Regions from separate parts of the Polaromonas sp. P1_G1 genome, predicted to be linked through region 1. Evidence: riboswitches for the same ligand, from Rfam matches in the RefSeq annotation. Region 1 holds a riboswitch; the other holds the start of a gene.
What was found. Region 1 has a riboswitch for glycine ahead of gcvT (glycine cleavage system aminomethyltransferase GcvT). Riboswitches for the same ligand answer to the same signal wherever they lie in the genome.
Positions count from the first base shown of each region.

Region 2: another riboswitch for glycine. It lies ahead of AC1D1Y_RS06470 (D-amino acid dehydrogenase); the one in region 1 lies ahead of gcvT (glycine cleavage system aminomethyltransferase GcvT).

Region 1 is NZ_JBFUBU010000035.1:8,408-19,693, reverse strand. It holds gene AC1D1Y_RS17735 (hypothetical protein) at 1-28, opposite strand, end outside; gene denD (D-erythronate dehydrogenase) at 404-1,429, shown strand; gene AC1D1Y_RS17725 (TRAP transporter substrate-binding protein) at 1,496-2,467, shown strand; gene AC1D1Y_RS17720 (TRAP transporter small permease) at 2,598-3,092, shown strand; gene AC1D1Y_RS17715 (TRAP transporter large permease) at 3,089-4,366, shown strand; gene AC1D1Y_RS17710 (hypothetical protein) at 4,443-5,012, shown strand; glycine riboswitch at 5,454-5,567, shown strand; glycine riboswitch at 5,589-5,690, shown strand; gene gcvT (glycine cleavage system aminomethyltransferase GcvT) at 5,729-6,889, shown strand; gene gcvH (glycine cleavage system protein GcvH) at 6,929-7,294, shown strand; gene gcvP (aminomethyl-transferring glycine dehydrogenase) at 7,358-10,252, shown strand; gene AC1D1Y_RS17690 (sulfite exporter TauE/SafE family protein) at 10,289-11,044, shown strand; gene AC1D1Y_RS17685 (transglutaminase-like domain-containing protein) at 11,060-11,286, opposite strand, start outside.
Region 2 is NZ_JBFUBU010000010.1:17,775-29,060, forward strand. It holds gene AC1D1Y_RS06450 (DUF6493 family protein) at 1-338, shown strand, start outside; gene phnD (phosphate/phosphite/phosphonate ABC transporter substrate-binding protein) at 606-1,568, opposite strand; gene AC1D1Y_RS06460 (DinB family protein) at 1,784-2,311, opposite strand; gene AC1D1Y_RS06465 (DUF1737 domain-containing protein) at 2,308-2,517, opposite strand; gene AC1D1Y_RS06470 (D-amino acid dehydrogenase) at 2,588-3,919, opposite strand; glycine riboswitch at 4,012-4,120, opposite strand; gene AC1D1Y_RS06475 (GrpB family protein) at 4,315-4,848, opposite strand; gene AC1D1Y_RS06480 (thioredoxin domain-containing protein) at 4,863-5,345, opposite strand; gene AC1D1Y_RS06485 (alpha/beta fold hydrolase) at 5,342-6,076, opposite strand; gene AC1D1Y_RS06490 (CaiB/BaiF CoA transferase family protein) at 6,133-7,365, opposite strand; gene AC1D1Y_RS06495 (hypothetical protein) at 7,473-7,967, shown strand; gene AC1D1Y_RS06500 (hypothetical protein) at 8,062-8,598, shown strand; gene AC1D1Y_RS06505 (hypothetical protein) at 8,595-9,206, shown strand; gene AC1D1Y_RS06510 (hypothetical protein) at 9,314-9,997, shown strand; gene AC1D1Y_RS06515 (hypothetical protein) at 10,090-10,608, shown strand; gene AC1D1Y_RS06520 (HNH endonuclease) at 10,691-11,185, shown strand; gene AC1D1Y_RS06525 (DUF1801 domain-containing protein) at 11,220-11,286, shown strand, end outside.

The sequences.
Region 1 (11,286 bases):
TGACCAACCATTGGTGAACTTGTGGCATCGAGTCTTTCCGAGGTCTAACGTAACGTATACCGCAAGGTCTGCGGCATAACCTGGCGCCTGCGGCATAAGCTGGTCACAAGGAGATCAGCCAAACGCTTGCTATTAAAAAACCTATTGTCCATTTTTGGGTTCGCTCAGCTCGACAAAAAGGAGGCAGGGCGATTCTAGGCAAGTAGCGTGGCCGCCGCCTCCTCAATATGAACGAGCGCAAACCAAACAACCAATTCCGTTGTGTTTGAGCATCGCCACCCATGACCGCAATCACGGGAGCCGGCTCTCTGTCTTCGTGGAAACAAGTCTTGGCCTAAACTGTGCGACACGCCAACATCAAGCGGCGGAGACCAAGAACAGTCATTGCGGAGACAAAACACACATGAATATCGTCATTACCGGCGGCGCCGGTTTCCTGGGCGCCAGGCTCGCCCGCCAGCTGCTTGAGCAAGGAAAACTTTCCCTTGCAGGCGGCGCGCCGCAAACCATACAGACCATCACACTGATCGACCGGGTCGCACCGCCCGCGGCGCTGGCGGCGGACCCACGGATTCGCTCCGTGGTCGGCGACCTCAACCAACTCCTCGAAACCAGCGATACGGCATCACAGGTGGTACACGCCGACGACGCGCTGGTGTTTCACCTGGCCGCCGCAGTCAGCGGCGAATGCGAAGCCGACTTCGACCTCGGCATGCGCAGCAACGTCGATGCCACGCGCGCGTTGCTGCAGGCCTGCCGCAAGCTGGGCAGCTCGCCCACCGTGGTGTTCGCCAGTTCGCTCGCGGTGTTCGGCAATTCGCCCGCGCAGCCCCTGCCGCCGGTGATCGACGACAGGACGCTGCCCACGCCGCAGAACAGCTACGGCATCCAGAAGTTCATCGGCGAGCAGATGGTGGCGGATTACGCGCGCAAGGGTTTCATACGCGGTCGCAACGTGCGGCTGATGACCGTCAGCGTGCGGCCCGGCAAGCCCAACGGCGCGGCCTCGAGCTTCCTGAGCGGCATGATCCGTGAGCCGCTGGCGGGCCAGCGCGCCACATGCCCGGTGCCGCGCGAAACGGCCGTGGCCTTGGCCTCGCCGGCGCGAACGATTGAAGGACTGGTACGCGCGGCGGAGGCCAGCGATACCGAATGGGGTGCGCGCACGGCGATCAACCTGCCGGCGCTGAAGACCACGGTGGGCGAGATGGCCGCGGCGCTGGAGCGCGTGGCCGGCAAGGAGGCCGCCGGCCTCATCGACTGGACGCCGGACCCTGCCATCGCCAACATCGTGGCCAACTGGCCGGCGGTCATAGACGCGGCCCGGGCCCGGGGCCTGGGACTGCTGCCCGATCCCGATTTCGACAGCATTATTGCGGCTTACTTAAGCGAAAACCCGCGCACCACGCCCCCAGCAGCGACGCAATAATAGGTGTGCATACGGCCGCATGCCGTAGTCGCGGATTTTCTGAACAACGATTATTTTGGAGACACCATGAAAATTTCAAAACTGCTGGTCGGCATGGCTTTGGGCCTGGGTTTCATCGCGACGGCAAGCGCGCAGACCACCATGCGGATCAGCATTTCCACGGCGCAGAATTCACACCAGGGCGTTGCCATCGACACTTTTGCCAAGGAAGTCGAAAAACGCACGGCCGGCCGCTACAAGGTCCAGACCTTTTACAACGGCGCGCTGGGCGGCGAACGCGAATCCATTGAGGCCGTGCAGCTGGGCACCCAGGAACTGGCCTTCTCGTCCACCGGCCCGATACCCAACTTCGTGCCCGAGACCAAAATCCTCGATGTGCCCTTTCTGTTTCGCGACAAGGCGCATGCGCGCGCGGTGCTCGACGGCCCCATCGGCCAGGACCTGCTGACCAAGTTCGACGCCAAAGGCTTCAAGGCGCTGGCCTGGGCCGAAAACGGCTTTCGCCACATGACCAACAGCAAGCGCGACGTGAAACTGCCTGAAGACCTCAAGGGCCTGAAGATGCGCACCATGGAAAACCCGGTGCACATCGCGGCCTACAAGGGCCTGGGCATCATCACCACGCCGATGGCGTTTCCTGAGGTGTTCACCGCGCTGCAGCAGGGCACGGTCGACGGCCAGGAGAACCCGCTGTCGGTGATCATGTCCGCCAAGTTCGACCAGGTGCAAAAACACCTGTCGCTGACCGGCCACGTTTATTCGCCCTGTATTTTTGTGATGAACAAGGCGGCCTTCGACAAGCTCAGCGCCGCCGACAAGACGGCCTTCGTCGATGCGGCCAAGGAGGCCACCAAGGTCAACCGCGCGCGCGTCGATCAGGACGATGCCAACGGCGTGGCCGAGCTGCGCGCCAAGGGCATGACCGTGATCGAGAACGTCGACAAGTCCAAATTCGTGGCCATGCTGGCACCCGTCAATGCCGATTTCGAGAAGCAGTTCGGCAAGGCAAACATCGACGCGATCCGGAACTACAAGTAAGTGCAAGGCACGCGGGCCACCGGCTTCACTGCCCGGCCTGCGCACTTTTTTTTCACCGAACGCGCCCGCAGACATCGCACTGGCGGGCGCTTTCCATGCACCGGCTCCCCTCTCTTCTCCATCGCATCGCATGAAACAAGCCTTCCTCACATTTGAACGCTGGACCACCGGCTTCTCCATGCTGGTGGCCTGCCTAATGCTGGTCATCGCCTCGGCGCTCGGCATGTTCCAGATCGTCACCCGCTTCGTCCTGGAGCAGCCCGCCGAGTGGAGCGAAATCCTGATCCGCCTGAGCCTGATCTGGATGGTGTTCATGGGCATCCCCATGGCCTTCCGGCAGGGCGCCATGGTCAGCGTGGACGTGCTTTACCGCTGGAGCCCGCCACGCATCCGGCGCGTACTGGACTGGTTTGTCTGCCTGGCCGCCCTGGCGCTGGTCGCCGTCATCGTCTGGTGGGGCTGGGACTATTCGCTGCGCGGCCGCGTGCAGTCCATGGCGGGCCTGGAATCGGTCTCGATGTTCTGGGGTTATGTGGCCATGCCGGTGGGCGGCATGTTCTGCGTGATCGGCATCATCGGCAACCTGCTGGATCCGCAGCGTAACGAACTGGAGACGGCGCAATGACTGCAGTGATGATCTCCACCATGGTGCTGTGCTTTGCGCTCACCGTCTCCGTGGCGGTGTCCATCGGCCTGGCCTCCATCTTCGGCATCCAGGCGTCCAACGCCAACATGCTGATCTCCGTCAAGGAGATGTTCTCCTCGATCAACAAATTCCCGCTGGCCGCGATCCCCTTCTTCATCCTGGCCGGTAACCTGATGGAAACCGGCGGCATCTCGCGCCGGCTGGTCGAGTTCGCTAAAAGCATCGTGGGCGGCGTCCAGGGCGGCCTGCCCATGACCTGCGTGCTGACCTGCATGATTTTCGCGGCCGTCTCCGGCTCGTCCGTGGCCACCACCTTCGCCATAGGCGCCATCCTGATCCCCGCGCTCATCAAGCACGGCTACCCCACGGCCTACGCCGCGGCCCTGCAGGCCACCAGCGCGGAGCTGGGCGTGATCATTCCGCCGTCGATCCCCATGATCCTCTACGGCGTGAGCGCCGAAGTCTCCATCGGCGAGCTTTTCATCGCCGGCTTCGGCCCCGGACTGCTGATAGGCTTCGCGCTGATGCTGTTTGTGCACCTGTACTGCCGCTGGAAGGGCTGGGGCAAACAGGATGGCGACGGCCGCCTGAGTTTCGGCAAGGCGACCTGGCAGGCCGGCTGGGCGCTACTGATGCCGGTGATCATCCTGGGCGGCATTTACGGTGGGATTTTCACGCCGACCGAAGCCTCGGCGGTGGCGGTGTTTTATGCGCTGGTCGTCGGCATCGTGATCTACCGCGAGATCAAGCTGGCGGACCTGTATGTCATCCTGCGCAAGTCGGTAATTTCCAGCGCCGTGATCATGTTCATCATCGCCAACGCTGGCTTGTTCGCCTTCCTGATCACCCGGGCCGGCGTGCCGGACGCCATAGGCCACTGGCTGCAGGAAGTGCTGAAGTCGCCCGCCCTCTTCCTGCTGGGCGTCAACGCGGCGCTGTTCATCATCGGCATGTTCATCGAGACCAGCGCCGCCATCATCGTGCTGGCGCCCATCCTGGCGCCGGTGGCGGTGCACTTCGGCATAGACCCGGTGCACTTCGGCCTGGTGATGGTGGTCAACCTCGCGCTCGGCATGATCACGCCGCCTTTCGGCGTGAACCTGTTCGCGGCCTGCACCGTCGCCAGGATATCGCTGGACCGCATCGTGACCCACCTGCTGCCTTTTGTAGCGGTCATATTGGTTTGCCTGATGGTGATCACTTACGTACCGCAACTCTCGCTGGGGCTGCGCGACCTGGTCTACGCCAAATAGCTTTTTTTCAGGCGGGGTTTCACGCCTTTGTCATCTATGGAGGTAATGCTCAGGCTTTCATTTCAGGATGAAATCCATGCAGCTCCACAAAACCGACCGTGCCCGCGCCGAGCTCAAGCCCGGCGTGAGAACGCTAGGCCAGCGCGAGCGCACCCTGCTGCTGATGGCCGACGGCAGCAAGTCAGCCCAGGACTTCCGCCCGCTGTTCGACGGCGACGGCGAGGCCATCGCCCTGCGGCTGTTGCGCGAAGGCTTTCTGGAGGCCCATCCGGGCAAAACGTCCGCCCCCACACCGGCCTCTGCCCCCCTACCCAAACCCACGCCAGCGCAGCTACAGAACTTCCCGAGCCCCGAAACCACGCAGGCCATCCAGGTCTCGGCCGACCAGTTTGAAGGCAAACGCTCGCTGGCCACGACGCGCATGTTTCTTTTTGATATCTGCGAACGCATGTTCGCCCGGCGCGACCCGGTGATGGCCGAGCGCTTTCGCGAAGCGCTGCGCAACGCCAAGGACCGCGACAGCATGCTGGCCGCCTCGCGCGAAATGATCGAAGAAATCGAAAAAATCGCGGGCCACGAGCGTGCCGACTCCATCAGCGAGCGCATCGCCATGCTGCTGCCGCAGCACATAGACATCGTGGCGTAGCGACCTGAGAGCCGCGACCAAACCCCTGAGGTTTTACCCCCTCTCCCCCTGGGGAGAGGGTTGGAGTGAGGGCCGGCGGCGGCAAATACCCAAAGCTTTCATGCGTAAGCCGCGGCCCTGTCTTGCAGACCGCAACCCAGTCAGAGCCTGGGCTTCTTCGCGCTGTCCGGATGCGCGCAGGCGCATCCAGAGCCGCAGCGCTCAGCCCCTGCCCTCTCCCAGGGGGAGAGGGAGTAAGAAAGAAGCGGCGCGCTGCAGTCGTGTCTTTTGGTTTTGCTCCTTCCCCCGCMGGGGGAAGGCAGGGATGGGGGCTGTCGGCGCTTGATATTTCGCTGCGCATGTTTGAAGGCCGCAGCCCTCACCCCGCCCTCTCCCAGAGGGAGAGGGTGCAAGACTTGGCCAGCATCGCCGGGAGGGTCTTGTGGGCGGCCTAAGTTACACTCGGCGGGGTCAGGAGAGAGTTTTCCCAGCGAAAACCGCCGAAGGCGCACGTACACCCCGGGGCAACCCTTTTTGGTGCACTGAACGCTCAGGCAAAAGGACTGGCAACCGCCCTGCGGCGCACCACGCGGCAAGGCGTTCCCTACTGGAGAGAGGCCGTTTTCAAAGCGGCCCACCGAAGGAGCAAATCCGCATCGCCGGGTGAATCTCTCAGGTAAAGTGGACAGCAGGGGCACCCATGGATTTAGAACCTGTTTGCCCCTCTGGAGAATGCCTTGTCCGATTCGTCCACCTCTTCCGCCGCCCCTGAAACCCTGCTGAAAACGCCACTGCATGACCTGCACGTGGAACTCGGCGCGCGCATGGTGCCCTTCGCAGGCTATTCCATGCCGGTGCAATACCCCGCAGGGCTGATGGCCGAACACCTTCATACGCGCCAGGCCGCCGGCCTCTTCGACGTGTCCCACATGGGCCAGCTGCGCCTGGTGGGTTCCGACGCCGCGGCGGCGCTCGAATCGCTGATTCCGGTCGACGTGATCGACCTGCCGGCCGGCAAGCAGCGCTACGGCCTGCTGCTCAATGACGAAGGCGGCATCATCGACGACCTGATGTTTTTCAACCGCGATTACGCGAACGGCGGCGACCTCTTCGTCATCGTCAACGGCGCCTGCAAGGTGGGCGACATCGCGCACATCCAGGCAAAAATCGGCGCGCGCTGCCAGGTCATTCCCATGCCCGAGATGGCGCTGCTGGCACTGCAGGGCCCGCAGGCCGTCACCGCGCTACAGCGCCTGGCGCCCGGCGTCGAAAAGCTCGTGTTCATGACCGGCGGGCGCTTCAGCGTCGCCGGCTGTGACTGCTTCCTCACGCGCAGCGGCTACACCGGCGAAGACGGTTTTGAAATTTCCGTTCATGCGTCCCAGGCCGAAACGCTGGCGCGCGCGCTGCTGGCCCAGCCCGAGGTCAAGCCCATAGGCTTGGGCGCACGCAACTCGCTGCGCCTGGAAGCCGGCCTCTGCCTCTACGGCAACGACATCGACACGACGACCACGCCGGTCGAAGCCAGCCTCAACTGGGCCATGCAAAAAGTGCGGCGCACCGGTGGCGCGCGCGCCGGCGGATTCCCGGGCGCGGACAAAATCCTGGCACAACTGGCCGACCCCGCCGCGCTGGCCCGCAAGCGTGTGGGCCTGGTGGCGCTGGAGCGCGTGCCCGTGCGCGACCACACCGAGCTGCAATCCATCGACGGCACGGTGATCGGCGAAGTCACCAGCGGCCTGCTGGGCCCCACGATCAACCAACCGGTCGCCATGGGCTATGTGAAACCCGAATTCGCCGCCCTGGGCACGCGCGTCAACGCCATCGTGCGCGGCAAGCCCGTCCCCATGGAAGTCGCGGCCATGCCTTTTGTCCCCAACCGCTACTTCCGCGGCTGAACCCTGCCATCCCCACCCCCTTAACCCCTGGAGATTTTCATGACCGTCAAATACACCGAAGACCACGAATGGCTCAAGATTGAAGGCGACATCGCCACCGTCGGCATCACCGTGCATGCGCAGGACGCGCTGGGCGACGTGGTGTTTGTGGACCTCCCCGCCGTGGGCACGACCTTCGCGCAAAAGGAAACCGCCGGCGTCGTCGAGTCGGTCAAGGCCGCCGCCGACGTCTACATGCCTGTGAGCGGCGAAGTGACCGCCATCAATGAAGCCCTGAAGGACGACCCGTCCCTGGCCAACAGCGACCCCATGGGCGCCGGCTGGTTCTTCAAGATCAAGCTGTCCGACCCTTCGCAGCTCAACGCGCTGATGGACGAGACCCGCTACACGGCTTTCTCGGCCTGATTTTTTCCGCTCCTTTTTTCTGTTTTCTGACTCCTGGCTGCCAAGCCTGACACGGGACCCGACATGTTGATGCAAACCGCCAAGCCCCTGGGCGACCTTGAAAACCCTTCCGAGTTCATCGCGCGCCACATCGGCATTGACGAGACCGACGAAGTCCACATGCTCAGCATCGTGGGCTCGGCCTCGCGCCGCGAGCTGGTCGAAGGCATCGTTCCACGCTCCATCGCGCGCAGCACGCCCATGGCCATCCCGGCCCCGGTCACGGAAGCCGCCGCGCTCAAGCAGCTGAAAGCCATCGCGGGCAAGAACCAGGTGTTCAAGAACTTCATCGGCCAGGGCTACTACGGCACCTGCACGCCGGGCGTGATCCTGCGCAACATCCTCGAGAATCCCGCCTGGTACACGGCCTACACGCCCTACCAGGCCGAGATTTCGCAGGGCCGCATGGAGGCGCTGATCAACTTCCAGACCATGGTCTGCGACCTGACCGGCATGCCGATCGCCAACGCATCCATGCTCGACGAGGCCACCGCCGCCGCCGAAGCCATGACTTTGGCCAAACGCAGCGTCAAAAGCAAAAGCAACGTCTTCATCGTGGCCGGTGACTGCCATCCGCAGACCATCGAGGTGATCCAGACCCGCGCCAAGCCGCTGGGCATTGAAGTCAAGGTCAGCACGGCGTCGGCCACCCTGCCCCTGCTCATGGCCGAGGGCGACTACTTCGGCGTGCTGGCCCAGTACCCGGCCACCACCGGCAGCATCCACGACCTGCGCCCGCTTGCGGGCCAGGCCCACGTCGACGGCGCGGCCCTGTGCGTCGCGGCCGACCTGCTGGCGCTCACGCTGCTGGCCCCGCCCGGCGAATGGGACGCCGACATCGTGCTGGGCAACACCCAGCGCTTCGGCATGCCCATGGGAAACGGCGGGCCGCACGCGGCTTACCTCGCCTGCCGCGACGAGTTCAAACGCTCGCTGCCGGGCCGCCTGGTCGGCGTCAGCGTCGACAGCCACGGCAACCCGACCTACCGCCTCGCGCTGCAGACGCGCGAGCAGCACATCCGCCGCGAAAAAGCCACCTCCAACATCTGCACCGCGCAGGTGCTGCCGGCGGTGATCGCCAGCATGTACGCGGTCTACCACGGCCCACAAGGCTTGAAGCGCATCGCCGAACGCGTGGCCGCCTACACGGCTGTCTTCGTGCGCGGCCTGCAGGAACTCGGCTATGAGATCACCAACACCGGCGCCTTTGACTCCGTGACGGTGAAGACCGGCGAGGCGACCAATGCAATCGCCGAGCGCGCGCGCCAGTCCGGCGCCAACCTGCGCTTTCGCCTGAACAACCACCTCGGCGTGTCGCTGGACGAAACCACCAGCCGCAAGGACATCGAGCTGCTCTGGTCCTTCTTCGCCAAGCCCGGCCAGACGATCCCCGTGGTGAGCGCCTTTGAAAAAGGCGTGGAGTCGCTGATCCCCGCCGACCTGCGCCGCACCACGGCCTTCCTCACGCACCCGGTGTTCAACACGCATCACTCCGAAACCGGCATGCTGCGCTACATCCGCATGCTGAGCGACAAAGACCTGGCCCTGGACCGCAGCATGATCCCGCTGGGCAGCTGCACCATGAAACTCAACGCGACCAGCGAGATGATTCCCATCACCTGGCCCGAGTTCGCCAACATTCACCCCTTTGCGCCCGCCGAGCAGTTGCAGGGTTATGCCGAGCTCGACAAGCAGTTGCGCGACTGGCTGTGCCAGGCCACCGGTTATGCCGGCATCAGCCTGCAGCCCAATGCCGGCTCGCAGGGCGAATACGCGGGCCTGCTGGTCATCAAGGCCTTCCATGAAGCCCAGGGCCAGGGCCACCGCAACATCTGCCTGATCCCCTCGTCGGCCCACGGCACCAACCCGGCCAGCGCGCAGATGGTGGGCATGACGGTCGTCGTCACCGCCTGCGACGCGCAGGGCAACGTCGACATGGCCGACCTCAAGGCCAAGTGCGAACAGCACAGCGCCAAGCTGGCCTGCGTGATGATCACCTACCCCAGCACGCACGGCGTGTTTGAAACGCAGGTGAAAGAACTCTGCGCGATGGTGCACAGCCATGGCGGCCGTGTCTACGTGGACGGCGCCAACATGAACGCGCTGGTCGGCGTGGCCGCGCCGGGCGAGTTCGGCGGCGACGTGAGCCACCTGAACCTGCACAAGACCTTCTGCATTCCGCACGGCGGCGGCGGCCCGGGTGTGGGCCCTGTGTGTGTGGTGGCCGACCTGGTGCCTTACCTTCCCGGCCATGCCACGGCGGGCATTCCCGTCAACGGCGTGGGCGCCGTCTCGGCCGCGCCTTTAGGCAATGCCGCGGTGCTGCCCATCAGCTGGATGTACTGCCGCATGATGGGCCCCGAGGGCCTGACGCAGGCCACCGAGGTCGCCATCCTGAGCGCCAACTACATCAGCTCGCGCCTAAAAGATCATTACCCGACGCTCTACGCCAGCGAAAACGGCCATGTGGCCCACGAGTGCATTCTCGATTTGCGGCCGCTGAAAGAAACCAGCGGCGTCAGCGCCGAAGACGTCGCCAAGCGCCTGATGGACTACGGCTTTCATGCGCCCACGCTGAGCTTCCCCGTGCCCGGCACGCTGATGGTCGAGCCGACCGAAAGCGAAACCCTGGCCGAGCTGGACCGCTTCATCGACGCGATGATCGCCATCCGCGACGAGATCCGCAAGATCGAAGCCGGCCAATGGCCGCAGGACAACAACCCGCTCAAGCATGCGCCGCACACAGCGGCCAGCCTGCTGGGCGCCGACTGGGACAGGCCTTACTCACGCGAAACCGGCGCCTTCCCGCTGGCTTCGCTCAAGCTGGTGAAGTACTGGCCGCCCGTGGGCCGGGTCGACAACGTCTACGGCGACCGCAACCTGTTCTGCAGCTGCGTGCCGGTGAGCGACTACGCTTAAGACGCTTCTCTTGCTTCACGCCACTTTGCCCGCCGCATGGACGCCACGCTCGTCCTGATCATTGTGGGCGCGGCGGCCGCGGGGTTTGTCCAGGGCCTGTCGGGTTTTGGCTTCAGCCTGGTGGCCATGTCTTTCTGGGCCTGGGCCATAGACCCGAAACTGGCGGCTGTCATGGCCGTTTTCGGTGGGCTGACAGGCCAGGTCATGGCGGCTTTCACGGTCAGCCGCGTGACCGACTGGAAGCGCCTGCTGCCATTCCTGGCCGGCGGCTTGCTCGGGCTGCCGTTGGGTTTACTGTTGTTGCCGCGGCTTGACGTCCAGCTGTTCAAGCTGTTTCTCGGCGTGCTGCTGACGGCATGGTGCCCGGCCATGCTGTTTTCGGGCAAGCTTCCACGCATCCACCATGGCGGCCGCGTCGCCGATGGCGCGATAGGCGCGGCGGGCGGTTTTATGGGTGCATTAGGTGGCTTCAGCGGTGTTATTCCGACGCTGTGGTGCACGCTGCGGGGCTATGAGAAAAGTGCCCAGCGCGCCGTCATCCAGAACTTCAATCTGGCCGTGTTGACCGTCACCATGGCCAGCTACGCGGCCGCCGGCCTGGTCACCCGCGAGACGCTTCCCATGCTGGCCATCGTGGCGCCTGCCGCGCTGATTCCCGCCTGGCTCGGTGGACGGGTGTACATGGGCATCAGCGACCTGGCTTTTCGCAGGCTGGTGCTGAGCCTGCTGACCTGCTCGGGCCTGGCGATGCTGGTGTCATCCGTGCCGGGCTTGTTGCGGCGAATAGGCTAGGCCACGCAACGCATTTCAATAAAAACGGGAGCCGGCCCGTAGCTCGCGAATGGCCCGCATCATGGTGGGCGCCAGCATATTCCATTGCAGGGCCCGTACCGACCGGCGGTAACGCAGCCCGCTGGCCCGCAAGGATTCCGACACCAGTTCCAGGGGATCGCTCACCACGCACAGAAGCCGTGTGAGCATGGGGTCCTGGTCGGTAGGCATACCGCCGAGGAAGGCGTCGTTCTTCCCGTCCC
Region 2 (11,286 bases), on a different contig from region 1:
GCAGCGTGCAAGACGGGCGTCTGAACGTGACGGCCATGGGCAAGACTTTGGCGCGCTTGTGGGCCGCGCCGCTGGTCAAAGGCCCGCGTCTGGGAAAGAGTCTGGCAGCCGCCGCGCAGGCCCAGGCCGCCATGCCCGCCGCCGTGTTCGCGCTGCTGTGCGCCATGGCAGAGGTGCAGCCCGACGCACCGCGCAAAGACCTGTCGCCACTACTGGAGCTGTTGCTGGAACTTAAGCTGGCGCAGGGCCTGGCTTTGCCGGCCACCACGCGTACGGCACTGCAGGCCATGCGCCTGAGCGGCAAAAGCAAACTCGCCGTAAAAGAAATCCTGAGCTAAACATTGGTACACCCCCGTCCAGGCTCATGTAATTGGTACACCCCTGTCCAAGCTCACTGCGTGTAGCTTGTTCTCCCCTCAAGGGGACGGCGCCTGCGGTCTGGCAAAGCCAGTCCCGCGGCCCCAACTGGTGCGGAACTGGGCGCGACGGTTAAGGTGGGCTCTTTAACCCAGCAGGGGCCGCGGAACCGGCTTTGCCGGGCCGCAGGCGCAGCGGCCCCCTCGGGGGGCAGGGAGCTACACGAAGTGAGCGACCGTGGGGGCCTTTTACTTCTTTTGAGTGGAGCGGTAGACCTGCATCACCGTCGCGAAGTCGCGGTCGAAATTGATCGGCAAGAAAGTGTCGTTGCCGGGCAGCTGCTTCTTCAGCGTGGGCGAGAAGCTGTAGCTGAACGAGCACTTCTTGACCCGGGCTTGCAGCTCCGGCGACACCTCTTTGTTCATGGTCCAGGTTTCCGTCATGAAAGGCGGGCTTTCCCAGATCGTGCGTATGCTCGATCCCTTGACGTCGCCCTTCACGACCATGCGCTGGTACAAATCGCTGGCCACCGCCGCGGCGGGGTAGAAGCCGTGCATCACGCCCGTCACCGAGCGCTCATGGCCGTTGGAGAAAACCACTTCGTAGTCCTTGTCCGGCGTCAGGCCCAGGGCCGGGAACAGCGCGCGCGGCGCCAGGTTGCCCGAATTGGAGGTCGGCGTGGTGTGCGCGATCTTTTTGCCCACCAGGTCCTTGGGTTCCCGGTACGGGCTGTCGATGCGCGTGATCAGGATCAGCTTGTAGGAATTGCGCTGGCCCGTCGCCTTGTTGCCCGGCACCGCGAAGGGCGCAGCCTGCCCGGCGGTCACCATCTGCGCGGCCAGGCCGGGGTTCACTTGCCCGATCTGGGCCTTGCCGGTCGAAAGGGCCTCGATCAGCTCCTTCTCGCCCAGGATGTCCACGTTGCTGGTGCGCTCCAGCGAATCGCCCTGGGCGTTCTGCAGCTCCACATTGGCGCAGCGCGACAGGTGGCTGAAGTAGTCGCCCCACAAGGCCATGGTTTCGGTCTTGCCGTAGGTTTTGGGCATGGCCACCACCATTTTTTCGCGCGGGCCTGAAAACTTTTCGGCTGCCGGCGCGGCGGCAGCTTTTGTTTTGGGGGGGCGCGGGTTCTCGGTCTGCGCCACGGTGGAACCCAGAGCCAGGGCTGTGCCTGCCAGCACCGCCGCATTACGCCAATAAACCGTCATCATGTCGTTCATCCCAAAAGTTATTGCTTGAACCGCAACCGCGGACAGCACGGCCACGAAGCCGTACAAGCAGTGTGCGCCCAAGTTAACTTTTACTTACAAGCCGACTGACGCTGAAGGGACATAAAGCGGGAATACCCCGGGCGATCCGTGGTTTTTTCGCCGAAAAAGGGCGCACCAAGGTAGCGCGAAAAGCCCTTTTCCTGATAGGGCCGGTGTTACAAATTTCGCCCGGCGCTCGCCGCGCGGGACGCGTCAATCTTGCCGAGCAGCCACTGCAGGCCGGCCAGGTGCTGCTGGTCGTGGCTGCACAGGTAGTGCACCAGGCTGCGCAAGGTCAGCGCGCCGTAGCCTTCGAATTCCGCCCTGCGGTCCAGCTGCAGCGGCGTGACAGCCGACAGCATCGCCATCGTTTTGAGGCGGGCCGCCCGGAACGCCGCCAGGGCTTCCCGCGCGTCGGCTGCTGCGTAATGGCGCTCCTTCTCAAGCTCATAGCCATCCAGCGATGCCAGCACCGGGTTCGTCTCGGTAAGCGTGCGCTGGAGCCGCACATGGTAGCCGTCGATCTCGATGTCCCTGACATGGCAGACCTGGCCCAGCGCCGAAAAAGTCTCGCTCGGGATGCCCTCCCACGACGAAGGCGTCCAGTCGCTGTGGCTTTCGGGAATGGCCGCGTAAAACTGCTCGAGCTGGTTCGGGAAGTCCGCCATCGCCTGCAGGGTAGCGGTATTCAAGGGAGCGCTCATGGTTTGTCGCTCCGAACCGAAGGCCACAGCAGCGCCTGCGCCACGATCACCCTTTCGCCATTGAAGGTCGCCGCCGGCGAGCCGTAAAGTGCATAACCCAGCGCCAGCATCTCACTGACCCGGTGGCAGAAACTCGCGTCATCCGGGCCCGTGAGGAGGCGGTAGGCGGGAAGACCGTCGGGAGGCGTGGTGGCGGGTGAGGTCATGGCGACAGGTGGCGAATGAACGGAGGGCGATATTACCGTGTCCGTTCAAACGCTGCATGGGCGCCCGCCCTCAGGCCTTCGCCATGCCCGGCAGGGCCATAGGGCGGCCCGGCGATTGCATGCCGGTAAAAGCAAAGTCCACCTCAGGCATACGCCCGCTCACGATGTCGGCAATCGCCGCGCCCGAGCCGCAGGCATGCGTCCAGCCCAGCGTGCCGTGGCCCGTGTTGAGGAAGAGATTGGAGGTTTTGCTCTTGCCGATGTAAGGTACGTTGCTGGGCGTCGCCGGCCGCAGCCCGGTCCAGAACTGCGCGCCTTCGCCGTCCGTCATCTCCGGGAAGAGCTGCTTTACGCGGCGCACGATGGCGTTGCAGCGCACCAGGTTCAGCTCGGTGTTGTAGCCATTGAGTTCCGCCGTGCCCGCGATGCGCAGGCGATTGCCGAAGCGCGAGAACACCAGCTTGTACTCGTCGTCCGTCAGGCTCACCTGGTAGGAAGCCGCCTCGTTGATCACCGGCAGCGTCACCGAATAACCCTTGGCCGGGTAGATGCGCAGGCTCTTTCCCAGCCGCTTCGCCCACGGCGCGCTGAAAGCGCCCAGGCACATCACATAGGCGTCGGCCTTCAGCATCTCGACGCGCCCGCCCGCCTCGCCGTGGCCCCCGGCGACCAGCACGCCGTCCAGTTGCCCGCCGCTGGCCAGCACGTCCAGGATGTTGGTGTTGTAGAGAAACTTCACGCCTGCCTGCTCGCAGCGCGCGGCCAGCGCGGCGGTAAAAGCCTGGGCGTCGCCCGACTCGTCGCTGGGCGTCATGCTGCCGCCCACAATGCTGGCGCGGCACTGCGCCAGCGCGGGCTCAATCGCCACACATTCGTCGGCGGTTTTCATGTCAAGTTCACAGCCGTGCTCGCGCATGATGCGCGCCGGCTCCTGCGCCGCGTCGTACTCGGCCTGGCTCGTATAGAAATGCAGGATGCCTTGGGTCTTCGCGTCGTACTGCAGGCCCAGTTCGGCGCGCAGTTTTTGCAGCGCGCCCCGGCTGTACATGCCCAGGTTCACGATCTGCCGGATGTTTTGCGCGGTGCGCGCCGGCGTGCAGTTGCGCAAAAACTCCAGGCCCCACAGCCACTGGTTCACATCGGCCCGCAGCCGGAACAGCAGCGGCGCGTCTTCCCGCGCCAGCCACTGCAGCACCTTGAGCGGCGCACCCGGGTTGGCCCAGGGCTCCGCGTGGCTTACGGAAATCTGCCCGCCGTTGGCAAAGCTGGTTTCCATCGCGGCCGCGCCGCGCCGCTCAACCACCGTGACCTCATGCCCGCGCTGCGCCAGATACCAGGCCGTCGTGACCCCCGTGACACCCGCACCCAAAACCATGACTTTCATGGCAATTCCTTTTTTCAAGCAGAAATGGCAGTTGCGCAAGTGCAATGCCTTGAGGGGGGCTTGAGTCAAAAGAGAGTCATGGCAACCGCCAGGCCATCGCAGGCTTGCGGCCGCTTCCACTGTCCTTGGTACCTGAGAGATTCAGCCGCTGCTTTCGCAACGGCTTTGCTCCTTCGGTGCGCCGCACCTTGCATGCGGCGTCTCTCCAGACGGCTGTGTGTTTCCGGGCAGTACGGGACCTGAGCGATTATGGAAGTTTGCGCCTTCGGTGGCCGCCCTTTGGGGGCAGCGCTCTCCTGCTTGAACGCTTTGAATTTACCACCGAAGCCGCATTTGCCAAGCGCGAATCCGGCGTCCAGTACAGGTCCAGCGGGTTGATTCAGCGGCTTAATAGTAGCTAGCAGGGCGGGCGTTCAGCCTTCACACACCGAACGCACAAACGCGGCCTTGCCTTCGGTATAGGCCTCACGGTCACGCGGGTGCCGGGCCGCCAGCTCCGCCTTGAGCACCGCATAACGCGCCGCCAGCGCGGCATCCGCCCGCAGCGCATCGCGAAAACGCAGGCGCTGTGCCCACAGCCCGCCGCCATGCACCGCCAGATGCAGGTGGTGTGTGCGATGCCCGCCGGCCCAGCGCATCAGCCATTGGCGGTCGACCAGCGAGGCATTAAATTCGGCCGAGGCCGTGTAGCCCTCGGCGCACAGCGGCCCCACCAGCGCCCTGGCCGCCGCCATCGAGGCTACACCGGCCAGGATGTCGATCACCGGCTTGGCGACCAGCCCCGGCACGGCCGTGCTGCCTATGTGCTCAATGGCGATGAAACCATCGGCAAACAGGGACAGCAGCCGTTCGCGCTCCGCCTCGAACAGGCCGGGCCAGCCTGGATCATAGGCCCGCAGCGCTACTTCCTCGTGGATGGCGGCCTGCAGCGACCCGGCGTCCGTCATGGCGTTATCAGGCCCTAACGCAGCGCCACCACCGCCCGGCGCGCCAGCACCAGGCGCTCGTCCAGGTAGGCTCCGTAAAAATCCGGGATCGCCGCGCCCACCAGCGGTTCGGCCAGCTTCTGCCCCTGCGGGCCCAGGAACAGCACCGTGGGCGTGAAAGTCGCCTTCCAGGCCTTGGCCTGCGCGGCCGCGGTCGTGGCCTTGCCGTCAAAACCCGTCAGCGGCGTGTGGCTGTCGGTGACGTTGAGCTGCCAGGCCTCCAGCCCGGTCTCCTTGCGCGCGGGCAGCAGGTAATTGCGCCGCACCAGTTCGCAATAAGGGCAGCCGGGCAGGGTGACCAGCAGCACCAGCGGCTCGCCGCGCGCGGCGGCCAGCCCGGCCGCCGCGGGCAGCGACGCCGGCACCGGCAACGCGCTGTCCTTGGCCTGAGCCTGCAGCGGCCAGGCCAGGCTGCCCGCCAGCGCCGCCGTAAAACCGCGCCTGCCCACTGCCTTCATTCGGCGCACTCCAGCAGGATGTGCGCCAGCGCCGCCGGCTCGGTCACCATGGGGTCATGGCCGGTGGCCAGCTCCACCACCCGTGAATTCGGCAGCCAGGCGCCGCCCCAGAAGGCAGGGTCGCGCACGCGCAGCCGGCTGGGCGTGATGGTCGCCAGCGCCGGTGCTGTGCAGCTCACAAAAGTGCGCGGCACGGCCGCCACGCGCTTCACGTCAAAGTCCAGCGGCGCCTGGTAGGTGTTGCCCGGGTGCGGCGTCTGCCGGCGCTGCACCCAGTCGTGGTCCGCGCCCTGCAGGCCGAACACCTCGGGGTCGGGCGGCGGGAAGCTGAAATTGGCCGTGGCCTGCGCCCCCGCCATGCGCTTTTGCTGCGTGGCCGCGTCGTGCGTGCTGCTCCAGCTTTCGCCCGGCTGCGGCACCACGGCATCCACATACACCAGGTGCTTGAGGCGCCCGCCCATGCGGTCGGCCACGGCCGTTCCTATCATGCCGGCATAGGAATGCACGGCCAGCGTCACCTCGTGCAGCTCCTCGGCCTCGATCAGGTTGATCACGTCGTTGATGTGGGTGTCAAGGTTGATGGCCGGCGACAGCAAATGCGCCCGCTCACCGAGGCCCGTCAGCGTCACGGCAAAGGCCTTGTGGTGGTCCAGCTGCAGCACCTGCGCCACGCGCCGCCAGCACCAGCCGCCATGCCAGGCACCGTGCACCAGAACAAAATTGTGTTTCATCGCGTCACCTCTTTGAATCAGGTATTTGCATCAGGTTTTTGTGCGGACTTGCCGCGTCAAATTGTCTTGCCGCCCTTTAACTCCGACAGCTTCGCGTCGGAATAGTTCAGCAGTTCGCGCAGCACCTCATCGGTGTGCTGGCCCAGCAGCGGCGGCGGCAGGTCGGTGCGCACCGGCGTGGCGCTCAGGCGCATCGGGCTGGAGACCAGCTTCAAGTCGTCCTTCACCGGGTGATGCCATTCGGTCACCATGCCGCGCGCTTCAATCTGCGGGTCGGCAAACACCTCAGCCAGGCTGTTGATCGCGCCGCAAGGCACTTTCGCCGCCTCCAGCGCCGCCAGCCAGTCGGCCTTGCCGCGCGTCTTCATGACCGCTTCCAATATCGGCACCAGCTTGCCGCGGTTCAGCACGCGGTCGCGGTTCTTCGCGAACAGCGGGTTGGTCGCCAGCTCTGGGATATTCGCCACCGCGCAGAACTTCGCATACTGCGAGTCATTGCCCACCGCCAAAATCAAATGGTCTTTGCTGCCGTCAACGGCCGGTGCGACTTCAAACACCTGGTAGGGCACGATGTTCTGGTGCGCATTGCCCGCCCGACCCGGCGCCTTGCCGCTGACCAGGTAGTTGGCACCCAGGTTGGCCAGCATCGCCACCTGCGTGTCCAGCAGCGCCATGTCCACCTGCTGGCCCTCGCCGGTTTTCTCGGCATGGCGCAGCGCAGCCAAAATCGCCACCGTCGCATACATGCCTGTCATCAAATCCGCCACCGCCACGCCCACTTTCTGTGGCCCGCCGCCCAGGTCGTCGCGCTCGCCCGTCACACTCATGAGCCCGCCCATGCCCTGGATCGCATAGTCATAACCCGCGCGGTCGGCATAAGGCCCGTTCTGGCCAAAGCCCGTGACCGAGCAATACACCAGGCGCGGGTTGATGGCTTTCAGCGAGGCATAGTCCAGCCCATAACGCGCCATGTCGCCGACCTTGAAGTTCTCCACAAACACATCGCAGTGCGCCGCCAGCTCCCGCACCAGCGCCTGGCCGGCGGGCTGGGCAATGTCGCAGGTCACCGAGCGCTTGTTGCGGTTGGTGCCCAGGTAATAAGCCGCCTCGGTGTCCGCGCCCTGCGTGTCCTTCAGGAAAGGCGGCCCCCAGGTCCGCGTATCGTCGCCCGTGCCCGGCCGCTCGATCTTGATCACGTCGGCGCCAAGGTCGGCCAGGGTCTGGGTGCACCAGGGGCCCGCGAGCACGCGGGAGAGGTCGAGGATGCGGATGCCGGATAGAGAGTTCATGTGTGGCATTTTGCCTTCAGCGCTGGGTAAGCTTCCTCTGATTGAAGGAGGCGATGCCCGGGACCATAGCCTAATATCCCAGGCTTGGCTTCACAACAACCATCCCTATGCCTGAACAAAACCCTTATGCCCCACCCCAGGCGCAAGTCGCCGACATCGACCAACTGGTGACTGGCGAGCATGCGCCCGCACTCTGGAACCCCAATGCCGCCGCCAGCTGGAGCCTGCTCTTTACCCCGATTTTTGGTGCTTACCTTCACATGCGCAACTGGGAGGCGCTCGGGCAGCCGGAAAAAGCCGCGAGATCGAAGAACTGGATGATTGGAAGCGTCGTCTGTGCCTTGCTTCTTGTCATCATTCCATTCTTCTTGCCGGAATCGAAAGGCGTGGACGCACTTGGACGAGCGTTCGGTTTTGCGCTGCTGATCACCTGGTATTACGCCATTGGCAAGTCGCAGCAGGCATTTGTCCTGGGGAAATTCGGGAAGGCCTATCCGCGACGTGGCTGGTCCAAGCCTTTGCTGGCAGCGGTCGGGGCCCTGATTGCCCTGTTTGTGATCGTTTTCCTTGCGGCGCTTGTCATCGCCATGGGCGGTCGTTAATTTTGGCGGCTGACGGGCTCGGTGACCCCACTAAACTCCAGCCATCCCCAAACGCCAAACCTCAGGCCGCAAGAAGACCACAGGATCATCTCCAATGGAATACAACCCCTACGCACCCCCGCAGGTCAGGACGGAGATGCCGCTCTTGCGTGAAGCCGCCCCCCGACCGGTGGCGGTCTGGCTGATGATCGCCTGGCTTCTGGTATTTGTCCTGTTCTTCGTCATAGGTGTTGTCCGGTTTGTCGGAGCAGCCTTCGCGCACTGGGGCGAAATTCGAAGCTTTGGTCTCCTGGTCGGCTCCCTGGCGTGGCGCCTGGCGCTCATTGCCGTCTTCTTCGCGGCCATATACAGCCTCTATTACCGGCACACATGGAGCCGTTGGCTTGGCGTGATTCTCATCGTCGGTTTTGCCGCCTTCCTTATCTTCAGGCCCGACACCACGTCCTATGACAATGATGCCGAGCGGGTAGGCGGGAACCTGGGCCGCCTCATCATCTTTCCACTCCTTTTTTGGTGGTGGGCCTACGCCCTGGCGTTCTCTTCGAAGGCTAAACGATATTTTTCGAAGCCTTCTTCGGGCCCTCCCGGAAGTCTTCTCCCAGAGCCAGCCACATACAAGGAATCATCTTGACTACGACATTGCTTAGGCTCGCTGTTTCAGGTGTCATGCTTTTTGCGCCAATGCTGGCATTGCAGGTCAACGCCCAGGAACCCGGCACCGCGAGATCCGCACCCGCACCCGCATCAAATGCCCTTGATGCCGCGGGGCCCGGTTGTGTCGGAAAAGAAAAACTCACCAACAAACTGACTCCCGTCGACCTTTACAGGGGCATTTCCAGTTGTATTGAGCAGGAGAATTTTGAACCGGGTGTCTTCATGTACGCCATGGCCGGTGCGTATGGGCGATTCGACACACTCAGGGTTGCCGACGAGTCAGCACATCAAGCCGCCAAGATTTTGCCCATGCTTGCTTTCGAGTCGGGGAACAAGGAAAAGGTCGCGGCCTTTAAGGCCCAAGTGGGTCAGATTCTCGGCAACGACGCAAAGCGCGCGGGCTATTGCTCGGAAGTTGAACGTATCGGCCCCCCGGCCTACTTCCCTTCCTACATGGTGCAGCACGGCCTTGGGGCTGTGACGGGAGCAAAGAACGGCGAGGCAGCGCTGGTTCCGTCTTTCAATCCCAAAGTTTCCTGGAAAGAGGCTGTGCTTGGGTATTTGCAATGCCCGCCGTTGAAGTAGCGGGCGGGTTGGCCTCTCCGAGAGGTAATCTCGCTTTCTACGCACATGAGCTGTGCAAAGCTATCCCTCAGGTTCTTGCGGTCTAAATTGCATCAGGTTTCCCGCCGATGACCTACAAATTTCACTTCCGATGGTTGGTCTTGTACCTTGCTATTGCTACCGTGGCCGTTGGCACGCTCGGAATGTGGTATTTCGCGTCTTACTCGACTTCTCATCTCCAATTGGCGCCGGGCGCGAAGATCACATTCACCGCGTTTCGCTTGACCCCTCAGAGCGCAACAATGTCGATGTACTTTCACAGGAGGTTCGGTGAGCTCAGGAACGAGCTCGGAAAGTTTCCCTCGCACTCCACGGAGAAGGACAACTGGTCCTTCCCGGAGCCGGGAGAGTCTGTCAGGCTCTTGATTGAAGGTGGTGGTGTTCGAACTGTGTACGAAGCTTTGCCGGCGCAACCTGCTGATATGCATCATTGGCGCCGACAGATCGTGCCTTTTGTCGATGACGGTGATCCGAAAAAAGTCCCTTGGCCGCCCGATGAAAAGTCCATGCCAATACTCGGATGGGGCTTCACAACATTTTCTGTGACGGTCCTGGAAGTTGGCGCGCCAATTGCGAACGAGCGTGTGTCGGTCTCCCTGCATTCCGCAATTGCCAATCGTCACGAAGGGTCGCTGTACGACGTTCTCCTGGTGTTTCGGTTCTGGCACATTTTTGCGTTGATCCTGGGCGGGTGGGCGCTACTTCTTCAGTCCATCGATAACAGAGCCAGGCGTGCAGCCCGTGAAGCCTGACAGGTCAATCGATACGGGCCTGCAGCGGCATGAGGCGCTGTCGCCGCGAGTGTCATGCCCCGGCCATTACCAACGTCAGTAGCTTGTTTCACATGAACGACCTATCGGACTATCTCGACAGTACGCATTCGAGCGTGCAGATCGATTTGCACAACAATCAATGGCATTGTGAAAGTGGCGTTCCTAGTCTTCCTGGGTGGTACTACATCAGCACGAATGCGCCGATCAACCTGTTGCAACGCCAGCCACTGTGGAGCTCGACATATCAGCGGGCGAGGGACAAGCAGACGGCCAAGGTCAGGAACTACGACATTCAACAAAGAGCAGGCCGCTTCACGGATAGTCTTGCTCCTTACTTCAACACAAGAGGCGTCTATTCTGGCTTGGCCTCCAAGCTTCTATCCCGCGCAAGAGAGCACACTTTCGCTGATCCTGGCACGGGTGGGTTGGCGCTGGCAAAGTATCCAGAACTCTTTGACTTCGAATGGATATTCCACTTCGTGACTCTCCGCCGATTCATTGCCGACTGTCAATGCAATGAAGTTCTCCTTCGCCTCGGCGAGCAGATGTGGCGTTCGAAGCATGGCTGGCCAGTACTGTGCGCAGAGTGAAACCTGATCCTTCCATCGAGCGGACATGCGACATCAGGTTTCGCCTGCTGTCGCCAGGCGCTCATGACAAACGGTAGACGTGATGGAAGCCACACACGCCGAGATTGCGGATTATTGGTCACGCCACGAGGACGAGTGCGGTTTGTCGGTCGACTGGTCGGAGGCTGAAAAACTTTGCTGGCGATGCGCTCAGGGGCGTAAGCTGCAGCGTTGCCACATCATTCCGCGAGCTTTGGGCGGATCTGAGGAGGTGCATAACCTGGTCCTACTTTGCGGCCAGTGCCACTCCGAGGCTCCAAATGTCGCGGATCCGGCGTTCATGTGGACTTGGCTGCGTGCTCACGCCGTGAGTTTCTACGGGACGTATTGGCACAACAGGGGATTTCGGGAGTACGAATTCATCTATGGCGAAAAGCCCTTCATCGGAGCGAAGGATCCTGAATCGCTGTTGCCTCGGATACGAGCGGCTCTCGAACAATATATGAAGCAGGCAAGTACACACTGGGGTCAGGGAAAACTTAATCCATCAACAATTGCTTGGGTTATTCGTCAGGTAGAGAGGGAGACGCGCGAATGACGTCTAAGCTACAAACACAGGACCGATATTTGCCATGATGAAGAAGACCATCCCCGCTGCCAATCCTGACGCTTATGTCGCCGCCCTGTCCGGCTGGCAGC